DNA from 3 places in the Leclercia sp. genome. Region 3 is predicted to be linked to each of the others. Evidence: predicted binding sites of a transcription regulator. Region 3 holds the regulator's gene; each other region holds the start of a gene.

The links. Region 3 encodes CRP, which controls carbon source genes, mostly activating them, when cyclic AMP is high. Its sites were predicted from a motif close to ATGTGANNNNNNTCACAT; they were not measured.
Region 1: the regulator CRP is predicted to act here: its motif matches at 2,574-2,591, upstream of msrB (peptide-methionine (R)-S-oxide reductase MsrB).
Region 2: the regulator CRP is predicted to act here: its motif matches at 1,891-1,908, upstream of rhaS (HTH-type transcriptional activator RhaS).

Annotation. Positions count from the first base shown of each region.
Region 1 covers NZ_DAIQCE010000001.1:1,498,492-1,504,820, reverse strand. The annotation lists gene V7Q49_RS07100 (aldo/keto reductase) at 1-364, shown strand, start outside; gene V7Q49_RS07095 (D-hexose-6-phosphate mutarotase) at 411-1,295, opposite strand; gene gapA (glyceraldehyde-3-phosphate dehydrogenase) at 1,372-2,367, opposite strand; gene msrB (peptide-methionine (R)-S-oxide reductase MsrB) at 2,709-3,122, shown strand; gene V7Q49_RS07080 (YeaC family protein) at 3,165-3,443, shown strand; gene V7Q49_RS07075 (glycoside hydrolase family 18 protein) at 3,487-4,737, opposite strand; gene pncA (bifunctional nicotinamidase/pyrazinamidase) at 5,004-5,645, opposite strand; gene ansA (asparaginase) at 5,655-6,329, opposite strand, start outside.
Region 2 covers NZ_DAIQCE010000012.1:46,826-53,154, reverse strand. The annotation lists gene rhaT (L-rhamnose/proton symporter RhaT) at 1-5, shown strand, start outside; gene rhaR (HTH-type transcriptional activator RhaR) at 6-854, opposite strand; gene rhaS (HTH-type transcriptional activator RhaS) at 928-1,764, opposite strand; gene rhaB (rhamnulokinase) at 2,064-3,533, shown strand; gene rhaA (L-rhamnose isomerase) at 3,530-4,789, shown strand; gene rhaD (rhamnulose-1-phosphate aldolase) at 4,909-5,739, shown strand; gene rhaS (rhamnose ABC transporter substrate-binding protein) at 5,824-6,329, shown strand, end outside.
Region 3 covers NZ_DAIQCE010000005.1:47,681-54,009, reverse strand. The annotation lists gene argD (bifunctional acetylornithine/succinyldiaminopimelate transaminase) at 1-887, shown strand, start outside; gene V7Q49_RS14485 (YccS/YhfK family putative transporter) at 923-3,010, opposite strand; gene crp (cAMP-activated global transcriptional regulator CRP) at 3,067-3,699, opposite strand; gene V7Q49_RS14475 (OsmC family protein) at 4,009-4,413, shown strand; gene V7Q49_RS14470 (phosphoribulokinase) at 4,477-5,346, opposite strand; gene V7Q49_RS14465 (YheU family protein) at 5,377-5,595, opposite strand; gene V7Q49_RS14460 (hydrolase) at 5,592-6,329, opposite strand, start outside.

The DNA.
Region 1 (6,329 bases), on a different contig from region 3:
TCAGGTGCTCTACCATCTGGCCTCACGCGGTATCGAATATGACCTGCTTCCCTGGTGTCAGCAGCAGTCGATGCCAGTGATGGCCTATTGCCCGCTGGCGCAGGCCGGGCGTCTACGCACCGGGCTGTTCAATCATCCGGTGGTGAATGCAGTAGCGAAAGAGTACAACGTCACGGCAGCACAGGTGTTGCTGGCGTGGGTGATAAGCCACCGCGGAGTAATGGCTATCCCCAAAGCGTCATCCATTAAGCATGTGGAAGAGAATGCGGGCGCGCTGAACATTTCACTCTCTGCGGAGGCCTTAAAGCAGCTGGATGCAGCCTTCCCGGCGCCGAAACAGAAAACGGCGTTAGACGTGGTGTGAAGTGAATTTAATGCCCTCTCAGCATGGAGAGGGCAAGGGCAGGGGATTAACGCTTCACAATGTGAATGGTTTGTCCCAGACGGGAAGGTTTCTCTTCCGTCGCGGTTTGTGGTTCGCTAACGCAGGCGGTTTCCACGCATACAAAGGTCTTATAGCCGTCATCCGGAACGTCACCCATGCTCACCGACAGCGCCGGGCCCGGGTTCCAGCCCACCACGTTGCTGTGATGATGATGGATCACTTCAATCGCGCGATTCAGCGCGGTGTCTTCAATAACGCTGCAGGCTTCCGGGTTCAGGTAGACGCGGTCAGTGCGATCCGGGAAGGTCTGTGAACCGTCGCTCAGTTTGCCTTCTTTAGCATTATCCACTTTATCGATAAAGCTATCGCCCAGGCCGTTTACCGTGACCGCAGCGATATCGCCGACGTTGAAGTAGGTGTGAAGGGCTGAGGTGGTTTCAAATTCACCGTGCGCTTCCAGTTCGATTTCGCAGGTTTTACCCAGCTTGAAACGAGCGTACAGAGTGAAATCGTGCGGCCACAGTTTGCGGGTCTCGTCATCGCTTTGCAGTTCAAAGGTCAACACCACGCCGGATTCATCTTCGTTGTGGGCTTTCAGCGTCCACGGCAGGTTACGGGCAAAACCGTGCGACGGCAGGCCCTGCCCGGCGGACGGGCCAAACCACGGCCAGCAGATTGGCACGCCGCCACGGATTGCCGCCCCTTTTTTAAAGGAGGTGATATCGCTCAGCCACAGCGCTTCCACTTCGCCTTCCGGCTGCCAGGAGAGCAGATGCGCACCCTGCAGGGCGACAGAAGCCTGTACCTGCGGATGCTCAATCACGATGACTTCGACATCGTCAATCTGGCGGCGGGAAAGCACAGGGGTAAGCTGTTCGACTACCGGAAGTGCAAAAATTGTTTTTATCATTACGCAATCCTCTGTCTCTAATGCCATAAAAAAAGGCGACCGAGGTCGCCTTTTTGGATCAGTTTCTCATCTCAACTTATTTGGAGATGTGAGCGATCAGGTCCAGTACTTTGTTAGAGTAACCGGTTTCGTTGTCGTACCAGGAAACCAGTTTCACGAAGTTGTCGTTCAGTGCGATACCAGCTTTTGCATCGAACACGGAAGTGCACACTTCGCCGTTGAAGTCGGTAGAAACAACGTCGTCTTCGGTGTAACCCAGAACGCCTTTCATTTCGCCTTCAGAAGCTGCTTTGATGGCTTTCTTGATTTCTTCGTAGCTTGCTGCTTTTTCCAGACGAACGGTCAGGTCAACAACAGATACGTTTGGAGTTGGAACGCGGAACGCCATACCAGTCAGTTTGCCATTCAGTTCTGGCAGTACTTTACCTACAGCTTTAGCTGCACCGGTAGAGGATGGGATGATGTTCTGAGCTGCGCCGCGGCCGCCGCGCCAGTCTTTGTGAGACGGGCCATCAACGGTTTTCTGAGTTGCGGTGGTCGCGTGAACGGTAGTCATCAGACCTTCGATGATGCCGAAGTTGTCGTTGATAACTTTAGCCAGTGGCGCCAGGCAGTTGGTGGTGCAGGATGCGTTGGAAACGATGTCCTGGCCAGCATACTTCTCGAAGTTTGCGCCTTTAACGAACATTGGGGTGTTGTCTTTGGATGGACCAGTCAGAACAACTTTTTTCGCGCCAGCGGTGATGTGCTTACGCGCAGTTTCGTCGGTCAGGAAGATACCGGTTGCTTCAGCAACAACGTCAACACCGATTTCGTTCCACTTCAGGTTAGCTGGATCTTTTTCAGCAGTAACACGGATGGTTTTGCCGTTGACAACCAGGTGGCCGTCTTTCACTTCAACGGTGCCGTTGAAACGACCGTGAGTTGAGTCGTACTTCAGCATGTACGCCATGTATTCAGCGTCTAACAGATCGTTGATACCAACGATTTCGATGTCAGAACGTTCCTGAGCAGCACGGAAAACAATACGGCCGATACGGCCAAAACCGTTGATACCTACTTTGATAGTCATATATTCCACCAGCTATTTGTTAGTGAATAAAAGGTTGCGTGTAAAATTACAAAAACCTTACGCAGCGTCAAGCGGAATCGTGTCAATCATTGCGACAAATCAATCCTTAGCACTACCTTTGCTCGATTGACCCACCTCACATTCCCTTGGAGCTAGGACCCATGTGGGGCCTGCGCACGGAATTTTAAAGGGCTGACCACATAAAAACGTGGAGTAGATCACATTTGTCTGCGTACCTCTACGCAACGAGTAAGTTTAGAACAAAAGTTCATACTTCAGTGTTAATGTTTTGTTAGAATCGAGGGTAAAAGTTGTCTGTTTCAACTGCGAGATGTAAGCCTATGTCGAATCAACAAAACCCCGATGATCTGAAAAAAAACCTCACCGAAATGCAGTTCTACGTGACGCAGAATCACGGTACTGAACCGCCTTTTACCGGGCGTCTGCTGCACAATAAGCGTGATGGTGTCTACCACTGTCTGGTGTGTGACGCTGCGCTGTTCAACTCCCAGAGTAAATACGATTCTGGCTGCGGCTGGCCGAGCTTTTATGAACCGGTCAGTGAAGAGGCAATTCACTATCTGAAGGACTTCACACACGGTATGGGGCGTATTGAGATTCGCTGTGGAAACTGTGACGCGCATCTCGGTCACGTGTTCCCCGACGGTCCTCAGCCAACAGGTGAGCGTTTCTGCGTTAATTCCGCCTCATTAAGCTTCACCGACGACCAGAATGGCGACCAGACCAAAGGCTGAAAAATCGATTCAGCAAATTATTCCTTCGGAGTCCGTTTTAACATGAATATTGAAGAGATGATTAACGGCATGACGCCGGAAGTTTATCAGCGTCTGGTCACCGCGGTTGAGCTGGGGAAATGGGCTGATGGCGTGGCGTTGACCGCTGAGCAGAAAGAGAACTGCCTGCAGTTAGTGATGCTGTGGCAGGCGCGCAATAACACCGATGCGCAGCACATGACCATCGACACCCAGGGTCAGATGGTGATGAAGAGTAAGCAACAGTTGAAAGAGGATTTTGGCATCGCGCCAAAGTCGATTGCGACACTGAAAATGCAATAATCTTGCGGATTGAAGCCCTCTCCCAGTGGGAGAGGGCTCATCTTTACTTGATCCCCAGCGACTCCGCGAGCTGCTTCGCCAGCTGGTTGTTGTCATCCGCGCCATACTCCCAGAACATCGCCCCGGCCAGACCTTTCTCTTTGATGTACTCCGCCTTGATCGCCACCGATCGCGGGTTCTCGTACGACAGGGCAAACAGCGCCTTGTCATCGTCACCCTTCACCGACAGCCACGGCACTTTGGCCTGATCGTCCCACCGTTCGGTAAAGCGTTTCTGCGGATCGTTTAAAAACGTCTTCACAATATCGTTGTACTTCACGTAGGTGTCTTTGGTCAGGTCGTAGCCCAGCGATTTAAACAGGTCGATCTGCTGCGCGCTGAAGTAGGGCCGGGTCGCGGGATTTTTCTGCGCATCCGGTTGGCTCCAGTCGATACCTGGCTCCACGGCGCGCTTGGGCACGCGGCCATAGAAGCCGATGCCGAGGTTCATCTGCTGCGGCTTCAGCCCGGCGGCCAGATAGTTATTCACTACGAAATCCACGCTGTATTTATCCGCTGCGGCCACGGTTGGCCAGGCGCTGGAGTTATACAGGTTGGCGTTGAAGTACTGGGTGCCGTACGCCATGTCGTAGGTCATCAGGTTGATGTAATCGAGCAGCGGCGCAACCGCCTTGACGTCGACCCAGCTTTTCGGACTTTCTGCATTGGCCCCCACGGCAATGGTCACCAGCTTTTTATTCCCGAACGCAGTACGTAGCTCCTTCAGCAGGGCGGTAAAGTTATCCCGATCCGCTGGGGTGCTGGCAACCAGACCCCAAGCGCCGTTAACCGGGTATTCCCAGTCGAGATCGATCCCGTCCAGATCGTATTTTTCAACGATCGCCTGAGCAGAGCGGATAAACTCCGCGCGGGTCTCCGGGCTGGATGCCGCCCCCGAAAAGCCCCGGGCACCCCAGCCACCTACGGAGAGCAGCACTTTAAGATCAGGATTCTGTTTGCGCAGTACAGGCAGCAGGGCCAGGTCGGCGGCGACTTTCGGAGAGAGCCAAATCTGGTGCAATTTGCCTGGATCTTTAAGCGCCGGATTAGTTTCGTCTTTCTCGTCGTTGTAAATCAGGCCAAAGGAGTAGTTCAGGTGGGTTATCTGGCGGACATCGAGTTTGTTGATATCCCCGCCCGGCCCGGCGGTGACGTCGCCACCCCCGTTAAAATAGCCCACCGACATCAGGGAGCTGGCGGAAGCAAGGGATGCGCAGAGCAGGGGTAAAGCTGCCAGCAAGGGCAAAGGTTTCATAGCAATTCCTCTTCAATTTTGACGGTAAAAAACAAACCCGCCACGTAAGGGCGTGGCGAAAAAAGTGCCAAAAAAGAATAGCATTGCCGTCCCGCTGAGAGTGCGAGGCAGTTCACCTTATGTGACTTATGGGGAATGTTGCCCGGCGGCGCTGCGCTTGCGCGGGCCTACGGGTGGCGGGGTTTTGCCCGGCGGCGCTACGCTTGCACGGGCCTACGGGTTTTGTAGGCCGGGTAAGCGTCAGCGCCACCCGGCACAAAGGCGCACTACGCCTGAGTTTCCTGCCAGTCCGCCAGCGTGTACAGCGTGGCACCTTCCGCCGCCATGTCCATAAACGCCTGAGCGCTATCCTGACGCTGAATGTTAACCCCGCGACAGCCGTCAGTGATCACATTCACTCGGTAGCCCAGCTGCAATGCATCCAGCACGGTAAATTTGACGCAGTAATCGGTCGCCAGCCCCATCACAATCAGCTCCACGATTTCGTGGTGGCGCAGCCACTGATCCAGCCCGGTTTTCTGCCGGTGACCGTTATCAAAGAAGGCGCTGTAGCTGTCGATGTTCGGGTTTTCCCCTTTCTGGAAGATGGCGTCAATGGCTTTGCTGTTCAGCAGGGGATGCAGCTCTGCGCCTTCGGTATGCTGCACACAGTGATCCGGCCAGAAGGTTTGCGGCAGGCCGTCCAGCTCGCCCTGGGTGAAGGGCTCGACGTTGTGCTGGCTGGCAAAACTGCCGTGATCCGCCGGATGCCAGTCCTGGCTGGCCACCACCGCTTCGCCGCGGTCCTTACACCACTCAATCAGGGCGTTGGCGATGTCCACCGTGCTGTCGCCTTCGGCCACCGCCAGCGCGCCGCCGGCGCAAAAGTCATTCTGTAAATCCACCAGTAACAGGGCACGTTGTTTCATGCTCACTCCTTATTCGTCTGGCGTCAGTTCGCCACGCAGGTTTTGCATCATTGCGGTACGAATCGACTGCACATCCAGATCCTGACTCAGTAAGTAGTGAAGTTTAGTCAGGGTGGCTTCTACCGTCATGTCGAATCCGCTGACGACCCCTGCTTGCGCCAGGGCGTTACCGGTGGCATAGCCGCCCATATTCACCTTGCCGGACATGCACTGGGTCAGGTTCACCACCACGATGCCGCGGTTGCTGGCCTCCTGAAGCTCCTTCAGAAACTCGCCGTTTTGTGGTGCGTTGCCCACGCCGTAAGAGCGCAGGATCAGCGCTTTTACCGGCTGACGCAGGAAGTTACGCACCACATCGGCGGAGATGCCTGGATAAATGGTTACCACGCCAATCGGCTGCGGCGTAATCGGATGCACCACCAGCTCGCCGGAAGTATGCGGTGCCGGAGGCGTACCGAGGCGGCGGATATGGATCCCGGCTTCCAGCAGCGGAGAGAGGTTCGGCGACGCAAAGGCATTAAAGCCGTCCGCATGGGCTTTGGTGGTGCGGTTGCCGCGATACAGGCGGTTGTTGAAGAACAGGCTTACTTCGTTAATTGGGAAGTTAGCCGCCACGTACAGCGAGTTAAGCAGGTTGATCTGCCCGTCGGAACGCAGCTCCGCCAGCGGGATCTGCGAGCCGGT
Region 2 (6,329 bases), on a different contig from region 3:
ACTGATTACGCGGCCTTTCGACTACGATGGCGCCACTGAACCGGCGTCATCCCCACCTCGCGATTAAACACCACCGAAAAGTAGTTACTGTCCTCAAAGCCACAGCGCATCGCCACCTCACTGACCATCAGCTCCGTATGCTGCAGCAGATACTGGGCGTGGCAGATACGCAGCTGGCGCAGATAGTGGTTTACCGTCATCCCGGTCTGGGTACGGAACTGCTGGCGCAGCGCGCGCTCGCTGCACTGCTCCTGTTCGCAGAATTTCTCCAGCACGAAGCTTTTGTTCAGGCTGCCGGCCAGGGTGGTAATCAGTTTATCCAGCAACGCTTCCTGCGTGGTAGCGGAGGGATTATCGGTAGCGTAACGATGGCGCTTCAGCGTCATCACCAGTTGGGCGAACAGCAGCTCCGCCATCTGGTTAGCCACGGGATCGCTCTTCTGACTCTCCAGCTCAAGTTGGGAGATGACCTGCCGCACCTGAGTCATACCGTTGCTGCTTAAGCGCCAGTGCGGCACGCCCTTCGTATCATGAAAACCGGGAATGTTGGCAGCCCAGTCGACGTTGAGCTTAAGTCTGTCCGGGCAGTAAATGACATTCTGCAACACCAGGTCGTTTACCGAGGCGTAGGAATGCTTATCTTCGGCGCGGATGTAAAACAGGTCCCCGCGGGTGATGCGGTAAGGCCGATCGTTGAGAACATGCAAACCGTTGCCTCGCCACACCAGCACCAGCTCGCAGAACTCATGGGTATGCTCTGCAAAGACGTTTTGCGGATAGCGATCGGCCACCGCAACGGCTTGTGCAGGGGAGGCAAAAAAATCATCTTTGCGAAGGATTAACTGAGCAGCCACACCACAACCTCAACGGCGAATAACCTGACATTATTAGCCTTTTTGCGGCAACAAAACGGTGACTCCCTTCGCGTTACTGAAGCGACGCGTCTTTACCCTGGCGAATATCGCGCGGCGACCAGCTGAATTCGCGGCGAAACAGCGTCGAAAAGTGGTTACTGTCTCCGAAACCACAGCGATAGGCGATATCCGTGACGCTTTCGTCGGTATGGCGCAGCAGGTGACGGGCTTTGATTAACCGCAGGCGATTGAGATAACGCTGCGGCGTGAGCCCGGTGTGTTGTTTGAGCTGGCGATGGAGGGTGCGCAGCGACAGCGAAAAATCATCCGCCAGCGTTTCCCAGCAGACATCCTCGGCAAAGTGATCTTCCAGCCACGCCATCAGTTGGGTCAGCCGCGCGTCGTTATTTTCCAGCCCTTCTACCAGGCTACCCCGGCGCAGCAGCACCAGCAGCTGCATAAACAACAGCTCGCGGGTGGCAATGGCGTGCGTTTCCTGCCCGTCCTCGCTTTTCTCCATCTGGCTCACCAGCTGACGCACCTGCTGGAGCGTGGACTGATTCACCCGCCAGTGCGAAGGATAGTGCCCGTCCTTCTCCTGCGGCAGCAGCTGGTTCAGCCCGGAGAGAAACTGGAACGCGTCCGGGGAGCGGTAGAGCACATTGGTCAGGCACAGGTTGTCGGTATGTTCATACAAATGCCTGTCGTGATCGCGCACGAAGCACACCGTGCCGCCGCTGATGGTGTACGGCTGGCCGTTAAATACATGAATACCCGTCCCGTGTTCAACGATCACGATTTCATGAAAATCATGATGATGCTCTGGAAACGCAGCCTGAGGGAGCCGTGGCTCAATTGCGACAGGCGAACCACCCGAAGGAAAAAAATCCACGCTGTGTAGTACGGTCATAACGGCCCACCAATGAGAAATGTTCTCAAAATAGTAATTAAGGCCCTTCGGGCTCACCTTAAATTTTCGGCAGCAAACCTCGCAAAACCTGTTCGTTTTTTAAGAAACGGGCTGAAAGATCAGGAAATGCGGTAAGCGTCACACTGCCCACAATCCCCGCCATTACTGGAAACTGTGAACTTCCTCACGTTCATCTTTGCTTTCTTGCCAGCCCCGGATTTCGTCTGTCAGTGGCGAGAAGGTGGCTTTTTCTTCCCTTTCTTACACTCATCGCTAATGACTTAGAGAAGGACCCGACCATGACTTTTCGCCATTGTGTGGCAGTCGATTTAGGCGCATCCAGCGGCCGCGTTATGTTGGCTACCTGGGACTGTAACCAGCGCACGCTTTCACTTCGTGAAATGCACCGTTTTGCTAACTGCCTGCAAAAGCAGGAGGGCTTTGACGCCTGGGATATTGATGGCCTGGAAGCCGAGATCCGCACCGGGCTGACCAACGTCTGCAATGACGGCATTCTCATCGACAGCATTGGCATTGATACCTGGGGCGTGGATTACGTGCTGCTGGACAGCCACGGCGAGCGCGTTGGCCTGCCTGTCTCATATCGTGATAACCGTACCGACGGCGTGATGGCGCATGCCATTGCCCAACTGGGCAAAGACACCATTTACGGGCGCAGCGGCATTCAATTTCTGCCCTTTAATACGCTCTACCAGCTGCGTGCGTTGGTTGAGCAGCAGCCGGAGCTGGTCGCCAACGTGGCGCACGCGCTGCTGATCCCGGACTATTTCAGCTACCGCCTGACCGGCAATCTAAACTGGGAATATACCAACGCCACCACCACCCAACTGGTGAACATCAACTCCGATAACTGGGATGAAAACCTGCTGAACTGGACCGGCGCCTCGCCTTCCTGGTTTGGCACGCCGACCCACCCGGGTAATGTGATCGGTCAGTGGGTTTGCCCGCAGGGCAATCACATTCCGGTCGTTGCGGTGGCAAGCCACGATACCGCCAGCGCGGTAATCGCCTCTCCTCTTGCGGATAAAGACGCGGCCTATCTCTCATCCGGCACCTGGTCCCTGATGGGCTTTGAGAGCAAAACCCCGTACACCAGCGACGCCGCCCTGGCCGCAAATATCACCAATGAAGGCGGTGCGGAAGGCCGCTACCGGGTACTGAAAAACATTATGGGTTTGTGGCTGCTCCAGCGGGTGCTGAAAGAGCAGAACATCACCGACCTGCCTGCGCTTATCGCGGAAACCGAAAAGCTGGCGGCCTGCACTTTCCTGATCAACCCAAACGACGACCGTTTTATCAACCCGCCGCACATGAGTGCCGAAATCCAGGCCGCCTGCTTCGAGGCTGGCCAGCCGGTACCCTCCCGTCCGGCCGAACTGGCGCGCTGCATTTTCGACAGCCTTGCCCTGCTGTATGCCGACATCCTGAGCGAGCTGGCCGACCTGCGCGGTAAACCGTTCAGCCAGCTGCATATCGTCGGCGGCGGTTGCCAGAACGCGCTGCTCAACCAGCTTTGTGCCGATGCCTGCGGAATTACCGTTGTGGCGGGCCCGGTTGAGGCCTCCACGCTCGGCAATATCGGCATTCAGCTGATGACGCTGGATGAGCTGACAAGCGTGGATGAAATCCGCTCGGCGATTGCGGCGAACTACCGCCTGACCACGTTCACCCCCAATCCCTGCCATGAAATTGCCCGCTATCGGGTGCAGTTTCAGCAAAAACGACTGACTAAGGAGCTTTGCGCATGACCACTCAACTTGAACAAGCCTGGGACCTGGCGAAACAGCGTTTTGCCGCCGTGGGCGTGGATGTCGAAGAGGCACTGCGCCAGCTCGACCGTCTGCCCGTCTCTATGCACTGCTGGCAGGGCGATGACGTCGCCGGTTTTGAGAACCCGGGCGGTTCGCTGACCGGCGGGATCCAGGCCACCGGTAACTATCCGGGCAAGGCGCGTAACGCGACTGAACTGCGGGCCGATCTGGAGCTGGCCCTGAGCCTGATCCCCGGGCCAAAACGCCTGAACCTGCACGCCATCTATCTGGAATCCGACACCCCCGTCGATCGCAACGCCATCAAGCCGGAACATTTTAAGAACTGGGTCGAGTGGGCGAAAACCAACAAGCTGGGGCTGGATTTTAACCCCTCCTGCTTCTCGCATCCGCTGAGCGCCGACGGCTTTACCCTTGCCCACGCCGATGACGAAATCCGTCAGTTCTGGATCGACCACGTGAAGGCCAGCCGCCGCGTGTCTGCGTACTTTGGCGAGCAGCTCGGCACCCCGTCGGTAATGAACATCTGGATCCCGGACGGCATGAAAGACATTACCGTCGACCGCCTCGCCCCGCGTCAGCGCCTGCTGGCAGCGCTGGATGAAGTGATTAGCGAAAAGCTGAACCCGGCGCACCACATCGACGCCGTGGAAAGCAAGCTGTTCGGCATTGGCGCCGAGAGCTACACCGTCGGCTCCAACGAGTTCTACATGGGTTACGCCACCAGCCGCCAGACCGCGCTGTGCCTGGATGCGGGTCACTTCCATCCTACCGAGGTGATCTCTGACAAAATTTCCGCCGCGATGCTGTACGTGCCGCACCTGCTGCTGCACGTCAGCCGTCCGGTGCGCTGGGACAGCGACCACGTGGTGCTGCTGGATGACGAAACCCAGGCCATCGCCAGCGAGATTATCCGCCATGACCTGTTTGACCGGGTGCATATCGGCCTCGACTTCTTCGATGCCTCCATCAACCGCATCGCGGCCTGGGTTATCGGCACCCGCAATATGAAGAAAGCCCTGCTGCGCGCCCTGCTGGAACCTACCGCCGAGCTGCGGGCGCTGGAAGCCGCAGGCGATTACACCGCGCGTCTGGCGCTGCTCGAAGAGCAAAAATCACTGCCGTGGCAGGCGGTATGGGAGATGTACTGCCAGCGTCACGACGCCCCGGCGGGCAGCCAGTGGCTGGATAACGTGCGGGCGTATGAGAAAGAGATTTTGAGTCAACGCGGGTAAGACAACCCTCACCCTGCCCTCTCCCTGAGGGAGAGGGAGCAAACCATCCCCTCGCCCCTTTGGGGAGAGGGTTAGGGTGAGGGGAAACCCCGCCCCGATTTAACAGGAAATGAAAGACTATGCAGACCATCACTCAATCCTGGTTCGTCCAGGGCATGATTAAAGCCACCTCCGACGCCTGGCTGAAAGGCTGGGACGAGCGCAACGGCGGCAACCTGACGCTGCGCCTGGATGACGCGGATATTGAACCCTTTGCCGCCGACTTCCATCAGAAGCCGCGCTATATCGCCCTCAGCCAGCCGATGCCGCTGCTCGCCAACACGCCGTTTATCGTCACTGGTTCCGGCAAGTTCTTCCGCAACGTGCAGCTCGATCCCACCGCCAATTTAGGGGTGGTAAAAGTGGACAGCGACGGCGCGGGCTACCACATTCTTTGGGGGCTGACTGACGAAGCGGTACCAACCTCTGAGCTGCCGGCCCACTTCCTCTCCCACTGCGAGCGTATCAAGGCCACCAACGGGAAAGATCGCGTGATCATGCACTGCCACGCCACCAACCTTATCGCCCTGACCTTCGTGCTGGAAAACAACACCGACGTCATCACCCGCCAGCTGTGGGAAGGCAGTACCGAGTGTCTGGTGGTGTTCCCGGATGGCGTGGGCATTCTGCCGTGGATGGTGCCAGGTACTGATGAAATCGGCACGGCCACGGCGATTGAGATGCAAAAACACTCGCTGGTGCTGTGGCCGTTCCACGGCGTGTTCGGCAGCGGCCCGACGCTCGATGAAACCTTTGGTCTGATCGACACCGCCGAGAAGTCTGCCGAAGTACTGGTAAAGGTTTATTCAATGGGTGGCATGAAGCAGACCATCACCCGGGAAGAGCTGATTGCGCTGGGCAAACGCTTTGGCGTTAATCCGATGCAGTCGGCGTTAGATTTGTACAAATAAGAACATCGCGCCCCGCTCATTGAGACGGGGCGAACTACACCTGCAATCCCTACAAAAATCACCTTATTAAGTGGAGTAAAAGCAATGAAAATAAAGACAAGCTTGATCCTCACCGTTGCCGCCCTGGCGTTGTCCGGTTCTGCTTTAGCGGAAGTAAAAATCGCCCTGGTGGCGAAATCCTTAGGTAATGGCTTCTTCGAAGCGGCAAACGTGGGTGCCCAGGAGGCAGCCAAAGAGTTAGGTGATGTCAAAGTGATCTATACCGGCCCGACCACCACCACCGCCGAAGCCCAGATCGAAGTGCTGAACGGGTTGATCGCCCAGGGGGTGGATGCGATCGCCATCTCCGCCAACGATCCTGATGCCGTGGTGCCGGTGCTGAAAAAAGCGATGCAGCGCGGGATCAAAGTGGTGTCATGGGATTCCGGCGTGGCGAAAGCCGGTCGTCAGATCCACCTTAACCCTTCCAATAACGCGCTGATTGGCGAGACGAACGTCAAGCTGGCGGCCGAAGCGCTGAAAGCGCTGAACGTGGAGAAGGGCGACGTGGCGGTGTTAAGCGCGACTCCAACCTCCACCAACCAGAACAC
Region 3 (6,329 bases):
ACGAAACGGCCTTTAAGCTGGCACGCTACTACGCTTCCACCCGCCACAGCCCGTTTAAAACCAAAATCATCGCCTTCCACAACGCCTTCCATGGCCGTTCGCTGTTTACCGTGACCGTGGGCGGTCAGCCAAAATATTCCGATGGCTTTGGCCCAAAACCGGCCGACATTATTCACGTCCCGTTTAACGATCTGCATGCGGTGAAAGCGGTGATGGACGATCACACCTGCGCGGTGGTGGTGGAGCCAATTCAGGGTGAAGGCGGCGTAATGGCGGCGACCCCGGAATTCCTGCAGGGGCTGCGCGAGCTGTGCGATCAGCACCAGGCCCTGCTGGTGTTTGATGAAGTACAGAGCGGCATGGGCCGTACCGGGGATCTGTTTGCCTACATGCACTATGGCGTCACGCCGGACATCCTCACCAGCGCCAAAGCGCTCGGCGGCGGTTTCCCGGTCAGCGCGGTGCTCACCACCCAGGATATCGCCTCGGCGTTCCACGTGGGCTCTCACGGCTCCACCTACGGCGGTAATCCGCTGGCCTGTGCGGTAGCCGGCGCGGCCTTCGACATCATCAATACGCCGGAGGTGCTGAGCGGCGTCAACACGAAGCGCGAGCAGTTTGTGAAGCACCTCCAGCAGATCGATGCCGAATATGATGTCTTCAGCGATATTCGCGGCATGGGGCTGTTGATTGGTGCCGAGCTGAAGCCGCAATACAAAGGCCGGGCGCGTGATTTCCTCTACGCCGCCGCCAGTGAAGGGGCGATGGTGCTTAACGCCGGACCGGACGTGATGCGCTTTGCACCGTCGCTGCTGGTGGAGAGCGAGGATATCGACGAAGGGATGAACCGCTTTGCGCAGGCGGTTAAGCGCGTGGTTCAGGCGTAGGCCCGTGCAAGCGTAGCGCCGCCGGGCAAAAAAGCTTAATAGGATGTCCGTTTCAAACGTCGGATCAACCAGATCCCATGATGCGGACGCTGACGCCATGCCACTGACGAGATGGTGTGCATGGTGTTCAGATGCCCCAGGACGCGCTGCAGATGCTGCTCCAGCGTGCTCATGGGGCCCTGCGTCAGGGTCTCTGGCGCTTCCAGAATATTGCTGTCCCCGCTCTCGCCCGGCGCGTCATACTCCAGACGCTGCTGACAGCGTTGCAGCGCAATTTCACACGACTGCAGATAGCGCTGCGCCAGGTCTGGCGTCAGCATCGTATGTTCCCGGGCCAGGGTCGTCATCGCGTTGATATGCTCGACGATAAACTGGCTGTGCGTCACCCACAGCTTCATATCCGCGAGATAGGCCGAATTAAAGCCCGGCTCCTGCATCGCCTGGTTGAGGGAGTTGAACAGGGCGTTGTGCGCCTGGTTGACCTTCATGCGCTGCCAGGCCAGCGGCGTCGGCTGCGGATCGTCGCTGAGGATCAGGCGAATGGCCTCCTGGTCGGCCTCCAGCGCGTCGTGGGCATTCTGGCGCAACAGCCCGCTCTGCCACTGCGGCCACAGCCAGACCATCCCCCCGAAGGCAATCAGGCAGCCAATCAGGGTATCGGCCAGGCGGGCGATAATAAACTGCTCACCGTTCAGGGTCAGCAGCTGCAGGGTATATACCGCCGTGACCGTAAAGCCCACCGTCGCCCAGCCGTAGCTTTTGCGAATGATCAGGTAGCTCCCCAGGGTCACCACCAGCATTCCGGCCAGGGTGTAACCTTCCGGAACGTGGAAGTGCAGGGTGACGCCGGCGATAACCAGCCCCGCCAGGGTGCCGGCCGCCCGGTGGAGAATACGCACCCGCGTCGCGCTGTAGCCGTTTTGCGTCACCAGCAGCACGGTCATTAAGATCCAGTAGGGTTTCGGCAGGTGCAGCGCCACCCCCATCAGGCTGGCGATACTCAGCATCACGCTGATGCGCGCCGCGTTACGCAGGGCGGCAGACTTCAGCGACAGGTAGCTTCGCAGGGCGGGGATCAGCGGCAGGCGTTTCTGCTTATCTGCCATCAGGTCGCGCGGGTAGAGCGGACGCTGCGTGCGCAGCACCCGGGCAATACGGCTGAAGTGCCAGGCGCAGAACTGACCCACCGGGTTTTCCGGGTGCTGGCGGGCGATTTTCTCCAGCGCGCCGAGCTGCTTGTCCATGGTGAAACGGGTGGGGTAGCGATGATAGAGAATGTCGTCAGCCAACACCCGCAGACGGGCCGCCACGGTCTGCGCGTTCCAGCGGATCACCGCTTCGGCGTGGCTGCGCTCCACCAGCTTTTGCACCTCCTTCGGGTGATGCAGGCTGACGGAGATGTGCTCCTGCAAATCCAGCCCCACCTGGAAGGTACGCAGCAGGCGTTTGTATTCATGATTTCTGTTGGCCGCCAGCATATGCAGCTGCTGATAACAGAGGCCGATCAGATCCACTACCTTCTGCTGACGGGCCAGCAGCGGCGGCAGCGATTTTTCAGGATCGGTGTGCTGCGTCAGCAGGGTGTATTTCGCTTCGCAATAATCTGCCAGCTGTTGATAGAGCACGCTCAGCGATTCGCGCAGCGGCTGTTCGCGCCACATCCAGAACCAGAACCAGTTAAACAGCCCGTACCAGAGGGTGCCCAGCGTATAGAGGAGCAGCGGCTCCCAGACCGGCATGTTCCCCGCCAGACTCAGGGTAAAGATGGCTGCAATCAGCGAGGCGGGCAGCAGTCGGGCATGCAGGGCGCTGATCTCAGCCGTGACCCCCAGCGTCATCGCCAGCGCGGTCAGAATGAGCGGCAGCGGAATATCCCGGGCCAGCAGCAGCTGTACGGCCAGGCTACAGCCGGCGAACAGGCACCCGCCAATCGTCAGGCGTTTAAAAAAGCGTTTATGCGGTGTATCCAGACCGGCAATATTGCAGCAGGCAGGAACGAGGGAGAAGAGGAGGCCTTGTTGCAGATGTCCGAGGATCAAACCCACAGCCACGGGGAGACACAACACCAGGGTTTGCCGCAGTGCGTAGTTAACTTCCGGGTGATAGATGAGCCTGCGCCACATGGGGATAGAGACAAAAACGGCGTGTCATCGTGTGATGCCACGCCGTTTTAGCGGAATTAACGTGTTCCGTAAACCACGATGGTTTTACCATGGGCAGAAATCAGGTTTTGATCTTCCAGCATTTTCAGGATACGACCCACTGTCTCACGAGAACATCCGACGATCTGACCAATTTCCTGACGGGTAATTTTAATTTGCATACCGTCCGGGTGGGTCATGGCGTCTGGCTGTTTCGCCAGGTTCAGTAAGGTTTGGGCGATGCGGCCGGTTACGTCGAGGAAGGCGAGGTTACCTACCTTCTCGGACGTGACCTGCAGACGGCGAGCCATCTGCGAAGAGAGGCGCATCAGGATATCCGGGTTCACCTGAATCAGCTGGCGGAATTTCTTATAAGAGATCTCAGCCACTTCACAGGCCGTTTTTGCACGCACCCAGGCGCTACGCTCCTGACCTTCTTCAAACAGGCCCAGTTCGCCGATAAAGTCTCCCTGATTCAGGTAAGAGAGGATCATCTCTTTGCCTTCTTCATCTTTGATCAGCACTGCCACTGAGCCTTTGACGATGTAATACAACGTTTCCGCTTTTTCACCCTGGTGAATCAGCGTGCTCTTCGATGGGTACTTATGAATATGGCAATGAGACAAGAACCATTCGAGAGTCGGGTCTGTTTGCGGTTTGCCAAGCACCATGCGCTGTTATCCTCTGTTATAAGCTGTCTCCAGAGTCTGGCTGTGTACCTGTACTCTGGGGTTGCAATCGAATTCTTTCCCCTGCCTGGGGACGGGCTGTCACAATAATTAGCAGCCTGTAATGTGTGATGTCCTCTGCATACATGTGCAACGTCAATGTATTACTGTAGCATCTCGACTGTTTTAGCATAGCTTTTGCCGCCTGTCTCCTGGTGTCTCGCTTCAGCTTGATGCAGGTCGACTTCCGTTGTCAGAATTGTTGCTGGCGCGTAATCTGTCAGGAAAAATGCAATCCTGGAGTTAATAAAAATGCAAGCACGTGTGAAATGGGTTGAAGGGTTAACGTTCCTCGGTGAGTCGGCTTCCGGGCACCAGATTTTGATGGATGGCAACTCCGGTGACAAAGCGCCAAGCCCGATGGAAGTTGTCCTGATGGCGGCTGGCGGATGCAGCGCAATCGACGTGGTGTCTATCCTGCAAAAAGGGCGTCACGATGTGACCGACTGCGAAGTCAAACTGACCTCAGAGCGTCGTGAAGAGGCGCCGCGCCTGTTCACCCATATCAACCTTCACTTCGTGGTGACCGGCAAAGAGCTGAAAGACGCGGCGGTCTCCCGCGCGGTGGACCTCTCAGCAGAGAAGTACTGCTCCGTGGCGCTGATGCTGGAGAAAGCAGTCAAGATTACCCATTCGTATGAAGTGATCGAGGCGTAATGTTGTGGGGCATCATGCGGTCTGATGCCCTCACCCCGGCCCTCTCCCACAGGCAACTAAACCTCAATCGATCTTCTTGCCTTCCATCAACCGCTGCACCAGCGGCGTCATGATTAACTCCATCGCCAGCCCCATCTTCCCGCCCGGGACCACCAGTGTATTGATGTGCGAAATAAACGAACCCTGCAGCATCGCCAGCAGCCAGGGGTAATCGATATTGTCCAGATTGCGGAAATGGATCACCACAAAGCTCTCGTCGAGCGACGGAATGCCTTTAGCGGCAAAGGGATTTGAGGTATCCACGGTCGGGACGCGCTGGAAGTTGATATGGGTGCGGGAAAACTGCGGCGTCAGGAAGTTAATGTAATCCTCCATCGAGCGCACCACGGAGTCCATCACCGCCTCGCGGGAGTGGCCGCGTTCGCTGGTATCCCGCGTCAGCTTCTGGATCCACTCCAGGTTCACAATCGGTACCACGCCCACCAGCAGATCGACATGGCGCGCCACGTCGTGTTGCGGCGTGACTACGCCACCATGCAGGCCTTCATAAAACAGCACGTCGGTAGGCTCCGGCAGCGGCTGCCAGGGAGTGAAGGTGCCCGGCACCTGGTTCCAGGGTACCGCTTCGTCATAGGTGTGCAGGTATTTGCGCGCCTGGCCGGTGCCGCTTCGCCCGTATTCGGCGAAGGTTTGCTCCAGCAGGCCAAAGTCGTTGGCATCCGGGCCAAAGTAGCTGATGTGTTTGCCCATATCCCGGGCCTTGCGGATGGCCATGTCCATCTCAGGGCGGGTGTAGCGGTGAAAGCTGTCGCCTTCCACTTCCGCGGCACGCAGATGCAGCTGCGAGAAGATCTTACGAAAGGCGAGGCTGGTGGTGGTGGTACCCGCACCACTCGACCCTGTAACGGCAATAACCGGATGTCTGGCGGACATAGCAACTCCCTGAATGGAAAGCGGTCGCGGTTAACCGCGAAATTGATTGCGCGGCATGATGTTGACGGTTTCGTGCAGCTCGGACCACACGACCAGCACCTCACCGCTTTGCAGCTGGCGCCTGACATCAGCGACCTTCTGCTCAAGCGAAAGCTCCTGTTCACCATAATCGGTGCCTTCGCGTAACACAAAGCTTTCAATCAGATTATCCAGCGTTTCGGGAGCCAGATCTTGCCAGGGAATAATCATCTTATGGGTTCCAGGTATGTGGTCAGCCAGTCCGGGATACGCGTTTCCAGCCACATGGTGGGGCGTCGCAGCGTGCCGCCGACAAAGCCCACATGTCCGCCGTGTTCGGTTAGCTGATACTGCACGTTAGCGGGCAAAAATTCCTGTGCCGGTATTGAGTGATGATCCATAAAGGGATCGTCTTTAGCGTGAATAATCAGCACCGGTTTGGTGATCTTGCTGAGCACCGGCATGGCGCTGCACTGGCGATAGTAGTCAATAGCATCGGCAAAACCGTGAATTTTGGCGGTGATCAGATCGTCAAATTCGCGGATGCGGCGCACTTTCTTCAACTGCTGCAGACTGACCGGTAGCGTATCCGGGTAAGCTTTCAGTTTGCGTGCCGCATTGGCTTTGAGCAAGTTAAGCAGATAGCGCTGATAAACGCGCGAAAAGCCCTTCTCCATATGATAGCTGCAGTGTTCCAGCATAAAGGGGGCAGAGACGATGGCGGCGGCGTCCAGAGGAATATTGTCGCCCTCTTTTGCCAGCAGGCAGGCGAGCATGTTTCCGCCCAGCGAATAGCCCACCGCCGCCGTAGGGGCCGGGCCGTGGGTCTCTGCCAGCCAGCGCAAGAACCAGGTACCATCTTCCGTTTCGCCGGAGTGGTAGATGCGTTTCTGGCGATTGGGTTCGCCGCTGCATCCGCGAAAGTGCATCACGACGCCCAGCCAGCCGCGCGCTTTTGCCGCCTC